DNA from 2 places in the Paenibacillus sp. FSL R7-0331 genome. Region 2 is predicted to be linked to the other one. Evidence: predicted binding sites of a transcription regulator. Region 2 holds the regulator's gene; the other holds the start of a gene.
The links. Region 2 encodes Rex, which represses fermentation and respiration genes when NADH is low (regulators of the CRP and FNR family bind a similar motif). Its sites were predicted from a motif close to TTGTGAAATATTTCACAA; they were not measured.
Positions count from the first base shown of each region.

Region 1: a site for Rex is predicted at 1,715-1,732, ahead of R70331_RS28555 (formate/nitrite transporter family protein). Genes of this name have one in related genera too.

Region 1 covers NZ_CP009284.1:6,541,338-6,544,762, reverse strand. Annotated here, with positions in the region: gene R70331_RS28560 (FAD-dependent oxidoreductase) at 236-1,600, shown strand; gene R70331_RS28555 (formate/nitrite transporter family protein) at 1,855-2,682, shown strand; gene R70331_RS28550 (molybdopterin-containing oxidoreductase family protein) at 3,049-3,425, shown strand, end outside.
Region 2 covers NZ_CP009284.1:4,530,724-4,534,148, reverse strand. Annotated here, with positions in the region: gene dinG (ATP-dependent DNA helicase DinG) at 1-1,308, shown strand, start outside; gene R70331_RS19455 (redox-sensing transcriptional repressor Rex) at 1,440-2,093, shown strand; gene R70331_RS19450 (amidohydrolase) at 2,080-3,381, shown strand.

The sequences.
Region 1 (3,425 bases), 2.0 Mb from region 2:
GCCGCCAGCAGACATAAACTCCGCCTGATTGGGGAAAATAACATAACCGGAGCAGCATGCTGCTGCAGGTAACAAACCAGAAGGTAATCCAAATTGTGAACAATGTGAGAAAAATCACAATTATACTTGTAATGTGAGAAAAATCACAATATAATCAACGTATAAAGTGAAATTAATCACATACGCAAACAAATATTAAATAAATATGCTTGCCAATTTGGAGGAGGAAGAAATCATGAAAGTAGCAGTCATTGGATGTACCCATGCCGGAACCGCCGCAATTGTTAATACCGCACAGCTTTACCCGGACGCCGAGATTACGGTGTACGAGCGCAATGATAACATCTCATTCCTGTCGTGCGGCATTGCCCTATATGTAGGCGGAGTAGTTAAGGACCCGCAAGGCCTGTTCTATTCGTCACCGGAAAAGCTGGCTGAACTCGGTGTTACCACCAAGATGCGCCATGAAGTCATTAAGGTAGATACCGCCGCCAAAACACTGCGTGCCCGCAACCTGGCAACCGGTGAGGAATTTAATGATACGTATGATAAGCTGATTATGACTACCGGCTCCTGGCCGATTATCCCTAAGCTTGAGGGAATGGATCTGGACGGTATCCTGCTCTCCAAAAACTATAACCACTCGAACACCATTATTGAGCGGGCTGAGCAGGTAAAAAGAATTACTGTTGTCGGCGCAGGTTATATCGGGGTAGAGCTTGTTGAAGCCTTCCAGATGAACGGCAAGCAAGTGACCCTGATTGACGGCGAGGAGCGTATTCTGAGTAAGTATCTGGATGAGGAATTTACAGCTCCGATCCAAAAATCGCTTGAGGATCACGGCATTAAGCTGGCGCTTGGTGAAAAAGTAAGCTCTTTTGCCGGAGAGAACGGTAAAGTAACCAAGGTTATTACGAGCAAAGGCGAGCACGAAACGGATCTGGTCATTCTCTGCATCGGCTTCCGCCCGAATACAGAGCTGCTTAAGGGCCAGGTGGATATGCTGCCGAACGGGGCGATTATGGTCAATGATTATATGCAGACCAGCCTGCCGGATGTATTTGCTGCCGGAGACAGCTGCGCGATCCATTACAATCCGACCGGACAGCATGCTTATATTCCTCTTGCGACCAATGCGGTCCGTATGGGTACACTGGTTGCCCGCAATCTGGTGTCAAACACTATCCCATATATGGGCACACAGGGAACGTCAGGCATCAAAATTTATGAAGATAATATTGCCGGAACCGGCCTGACTGAAGAAGCAGCCAAGGCAGAAGGTATGGAGGTAGAGAGCGTTATGATTACCGACAACTACCGTCCGGAATTTATGCCGACTGTGGAGGAGGTTCAGCTGAAGGTAGTCTATGCCCGCGGCACACGCCGGATTCTCGGAGCACAGATTATGTCCAAAATGGACCTGACCCAGTCGATCAATACGGTGTCGGTCTGCATCCAGAACCGGATGACGGTAGACCAGCTGGCCTTTATCGACTTCTTCTTCCAGCCGCACTACAACAAGCCGTGGAACTTCCTGAACACTGCCGGCCTGCAGGCTCTTCCCAAGACGGTAGAACGCAAAGAGCCAGTGACCGTATAAAAAATATAAATATAATCAGGACCGGAGCCGCTGAGGCTCCGGTTTTTTTACTCTGTATACATACCGGCGCATGAACTGTTACTGTGTTTTTTTTAACATTCATCTCATTTGTGCTTGTGCTAAATTTGACATGTCAGTGAAAACTTTCACGAAGCGTTTCTTGTGGTGATATTTATCACGTTAATGTGATTAGGATCACGTTACAATGAGATAAAGGAACAAATTTTAAGTAATTTTCAAAGGAGATAGGAATCATGGCATACAACAAACCGCAACAGATTGCCGAGGTAACGGTAGAGAACGGAATCAAGAAGGCCCATAACCCGCTTGCAGCCGTACTAATTCTCGGTTTTCTGGGAGGGGCATTTATTTCACTCGGATTTTTACTTGATATTCGCGTTATAGCGAATGCTCCGGCAGAATGGGGCTCCATCGCTAACTTTATCGGGGCTGCTGTTTTCCCGGTCGGACTGATAATGGTGCTGCTGGCCGGCGGGGAGCTGCTGACCGGTAATATGATGGCTGTGCCGCTTGCTTTTATAGCGAAGAAGATTTCGTTCTGGGACGTCATTAAGAATCTGGTGCTGATTACGCTCAGCAACCTGGCAGGCGCCCTGTTTGTTGCTTATTTCTTCGGTCATGTGGTCGGTCTGACGGCTGAAGGTGTATACCTGGAGAAGCTAATCAGCATGGCTGAGCATAAGATTGATGTAACTTTCGTACAGGCCTTTGTGTCCGGGATCGGCTGTAACTGGCTGGTAGCCCTTGCGGTATGGCTCTCTTACGGAGCAGATAATTTCAGCGGTAAAATCCTCGGTATCTGGTTCCCGACTATGGCGTTCGTAGCCATTGGCTTCCAGCACGTCGTAGCCAACATGTTCCTGATCCCTGCTGCTATATTTGAGGGACACTTCACCTGGCTTGATTATTTCAATAACTTCGTTCCGGTATGGCTCGGTAATCTTACCGGGGGGGCGGTCTTTGTAGCAGCGGCTTATTATATGACTTACCTGCGCAAAGCGCCAGCGGCAGTTAGCCCGGTAGAAGGGGTATCAAGCTCCAGCGTGAAGAAGCATGCCTAGACCGCAATATTAAGATAAGAGAATATAATAAAGACACTGCTAGCGTGTCCGTCACCTCCTGCTTAGTACGCAGACAGGAGAGCGGAACCGCCGGCAGTGTCTTTTTGTATCTGAACCTTAAAATTGGAGCAGAAGATAACACAAAATTCGCCGTGCTGATCCGGCTCGGGGGAACGAAACCGGATATCACGGCGAATAAATAGGGAGTGTTTCATATGCTCTATTACCCGGACATACTAAGATCGAATCAGGCTGGTTCGGGTGATTTTCTTTACGCTGGGGTGCAGCCAATATACAATGGACAGATGAGCAGTCTGATCAAAATAGAATGTGAATTCACCTGAAATGTAAAGGAGGACATCAGCCTTGAAGCATAGCAAAGACGGTATATTTCCGGCGGTATGTCCGCTGGACTGCCCTGATACCTGCGGCCTGCTGCTGCACAAGCAGGACGGACGGATCGTAAAGGTTGAGGGTAACCCTGCACATCCCGTTACCAAAGGGGCGATCTGCAACAAGGTGCGGAACATGGCCGGCCGGGTGCATCATCCGGAGCGGCTGATGCACCCGCTGCGCCGCACAGGCCCCAAGGGCAGCGGTGCCTTTGAACAGATCAGCTGGGAAGAGGCAATCACTGAGATTGCCGGACGTTATAAGCAGCTGTCTGCCGAATACGGGCCGGAGAGCATCCTGCCGTATTACTTTTATGGGAATATGGGTGTGCTCAGCGTGGGCGGGATGGA
Region 2 (3,425 bases):
GGAAGCGAGCAGGCTTCCGAATGGAGCAGCGTCATTGACCGGATCTATCCGGATCTGCTGACCGTCAAGGAGACATGGGATGTGCTGAGCGACAAGCTGTTCGGCCTGCTGCCTGACCGCAGTGATGCGGCAGCCGGAGAAGCGGGGCAGCTGGTGTCACGCCTGCATCCCGGCAAAAAGCCGAGGGACTGGGAAGAGCTGGCTGCACTGGAGAATACGTTGAATCTCTGCCTCAGCGATATCATCCGCAGGGGCGACAAGATGCTCAGTGAGATGCGTGATACCGACAGCCAGTCATCCTCAGACAGCCTGGTTACCGACATCGGCGGATTGTTCAAGGACCTGACGTCCATCCGGGAGCAGATCCGCTTCTTCATGGGTCTGAATGACGAGAATATTGTGTACTGGATGGAGGGCAGCAGCAACTACCGCGGCAAATCACTGCAGCTGTATGCTGTTCCGGTGGATGTCAGCACCCAGCTCAAGGAGCTGTTCTTCGATAAGAAAAAGAGTATAACCTTGACCTCGGCCACGCTGTCTGTGGATAAATCCTTTCAGTTTATGATTGATAATCTTGGTCTGGGCGAAGCCGCGCAGCAGGACAGGCTGATGACGGCACTGCTGCCTTCACCGTTTAATTACCGTGAGCAGGCACTGCTCGTTATTCCGCGTGATTTTCCGAGTATTAAGGGCAGTGTGGGGGATGCGCGGTTTGTTGACAAGCTTGTGCATTCGCTGGCAGAAGCGGCAATTGCAACGAGAGGACGCATGCTGGTGCTGTTTACTTCTTATAAGATGCTGAGGCAGGTCTACGATCCGCTCAAGGAAGCGTTGTCCTCGGAGGATATCGCCGTACTTGGACAAGGAATTGAAGGGGGCAGCCGCAGCAAGCTGATCCGGCGGTTCCAGGACAGTCCGGCAGCCGTACTTCTGGGCACCAGCAGCTTCTGGGAAGGCGTGGATATTCCCGGTGATGCTCTTACCTGTCTGGCTATTGTGAGACTTCCGTTTCAGCCGCCTAACCACCCGCTTGCAGAGGCCAAGTCAGAGCTGCTCCAGGCGCAGAAAAAGAATCCGTTCATGAAGCTGTCGGTTCCCCAGGCGGTTATCCGCTTCAAGCAGGGCTTCGGCCGGCTGGTTCGTACCGCTCAGGATCGGGGAATTGTCATTGTATATGATACCAGGGTAATCGAGTCTTACTACGGAAAGTATTTCCTCTATTCGCTGCCCGGACCCAAGATGGAGCATATGCTGACCGACCAGATGGTTCCGAGAATTGAGGAATGGCTGGAAGGCGGCATTTCATAAAGACTTTGCGTCATTATCTATTTATTGTCCAGAGCCCGCCTCCGTCTCCCGTTGATTGATAAGGGGACGGATGCGGATTTCATACACATCTGAGCATCATCAGAGCAAGACTAAATTTAGGAGGAGAATACATGAAATCGGACAAAATATCAGAGGCTGTCGTACGCAGGCTCCCTGTGTACCTGCGTTTCCTGAATGATCTCCAGAAGCGTGAAATTGCAACCGTTTCTTCCCAGGAGCTGGGACAGAAGCTTGATCTTAATCCGGCTCAGATCCGCAAGGATCTGGCTTATTTCGGTGATTTCGGCCGGAAGGGCATCGGCTACGATGTGTCTTATCTGATCGAAAAAATCCGTCACATCCTCAAGCTTGACCAGCAGATCAACGTTGCGCTGGTAGGAGCCGGTAACCTTGGCCATGCCCTTTCAAACTACAATGCCTATCTTAAGGATACAATGAAAATAACAGCCATCTTTGATTCCTACGCTCCTAAAGTGGGACAAAAGATCAACTCCCTGACCGTTCAGCCGATGGAGGAGCTGGGCCGGACCATTCGTGAACAGGGAATCCGGATCGGTATTATTACGGTACCCGACAGCGAAGCGCAGAATGTTGCTGATATCCTGGTGGAATCGGGCATTGAAGCCATTCTTAACTTTGCGCCGGTTATTTTGAAGACCCCGCCGACGATACGTATTCATGCAGCTGATTTTACAACGGATCTGCAGAGCTTGGCCTACTATTTGCATGACGGAAAGGACGAAATAAGAGATGAGCAGCAATAAAACCATAATCGTGAACGGCCGGTTTCTTGTGCCGGGCTCGCTTAAGCCTGTCCTGAGCGGTTATATGACTATAGAGGATGATCTGATCACATACATAGGGGAAGACAAGCCTGCAGCCGAAGAGGGCGTTCTGACGGTTGACGGCAGCCGCCTGCTGTTCATGCCGGGACTGGTCAACACCCACGGCCATGCAGCGATGTCACTGCTGCGCGGGTATGGTGACGATATGGTGCTTCAGACCTGGCTGCAGGAAAAAATGTGGCCGATGGAAGCGAAATTTACCGGTGATGATGTGTACTGGGGAACAGCATTGTCTGTCCTGGAAATGTTAAAGGGCGGAACAACAACCTTCCTTGATATGTACGATCATATGGACCGGGTAGCAGAGGTTACGGAGCTTTCCGGCATTCGTGCTGTACTGATGCGCGGCGCGATCGGCCTGTGTCCTGAAGATGTGCAGAATCAGAAGCTGGCAGAAGCTGTAGAATTCGCGCGCAGCTGGCACGGTAAGGCGGACGGCAGAATTACAGCTATGCTCTCACCGCATGCGCCGTACACCTGTCCTCCGGATTTCTTCATGAAATTTGTACAGGCAGCCCATGATCTGGATCTGCCGATGCATACGCATATGTCTGAGACACGCCATGAAGTGGAACAGAATGTCGCTGATTACGGCCTTCGTCCTGTGGCACATCTGGAGAAGCTTGGTATGTTCACCCGGCCATCCCTGATTGCCCATGGCGTTCATCTGAATGATGAGGAAATTGAGATTCTGGCGAAGTACAATGTCGGAGTATCCCATAACCCTGGCAGCAACCTGAAGCTGGCGAGCGGGGTTGCCCGTGTGCCGGAACTGCTGAAGGCGGGAGTCAAGGTTTCACTCGGCACCGACGGGGCAGCCAGCAACAACAATCTGGATATGTTCGAAGAGATGCGGCTTGCCGCCCTGATCCACAAAGGCGTCAGCGGTGACCCGACAGCTGTGCCTGCACCGGAAGCGCTGCTGATGGCAACGGAATACGGGGCCTCCTCCATCTATCTGGCTAATGTGGGCCGCCTGGCTGCAGGCATGAAGGCAGACTTTATTGCCATTGACATTGACCAGCCGCATCTTCTTCCTCATTCCGACCTGCTCTCCCACGCGGTATACTCAGCAAGTGCAAAAGACGTGGCGCATGTCTGGGTTAACGGCAAGCAGGTGGTGAAGGACGGCCAGTGCCTGACGCTGGATGAAGAGGAGATCCGCCGCAAAGCGCAGGAGACTTTCGAAAGCCTGCTCAAACGGTAAGAGGGTTAGTTACAAGCGGTGCTGCCGTTATTGATACAGAGGTT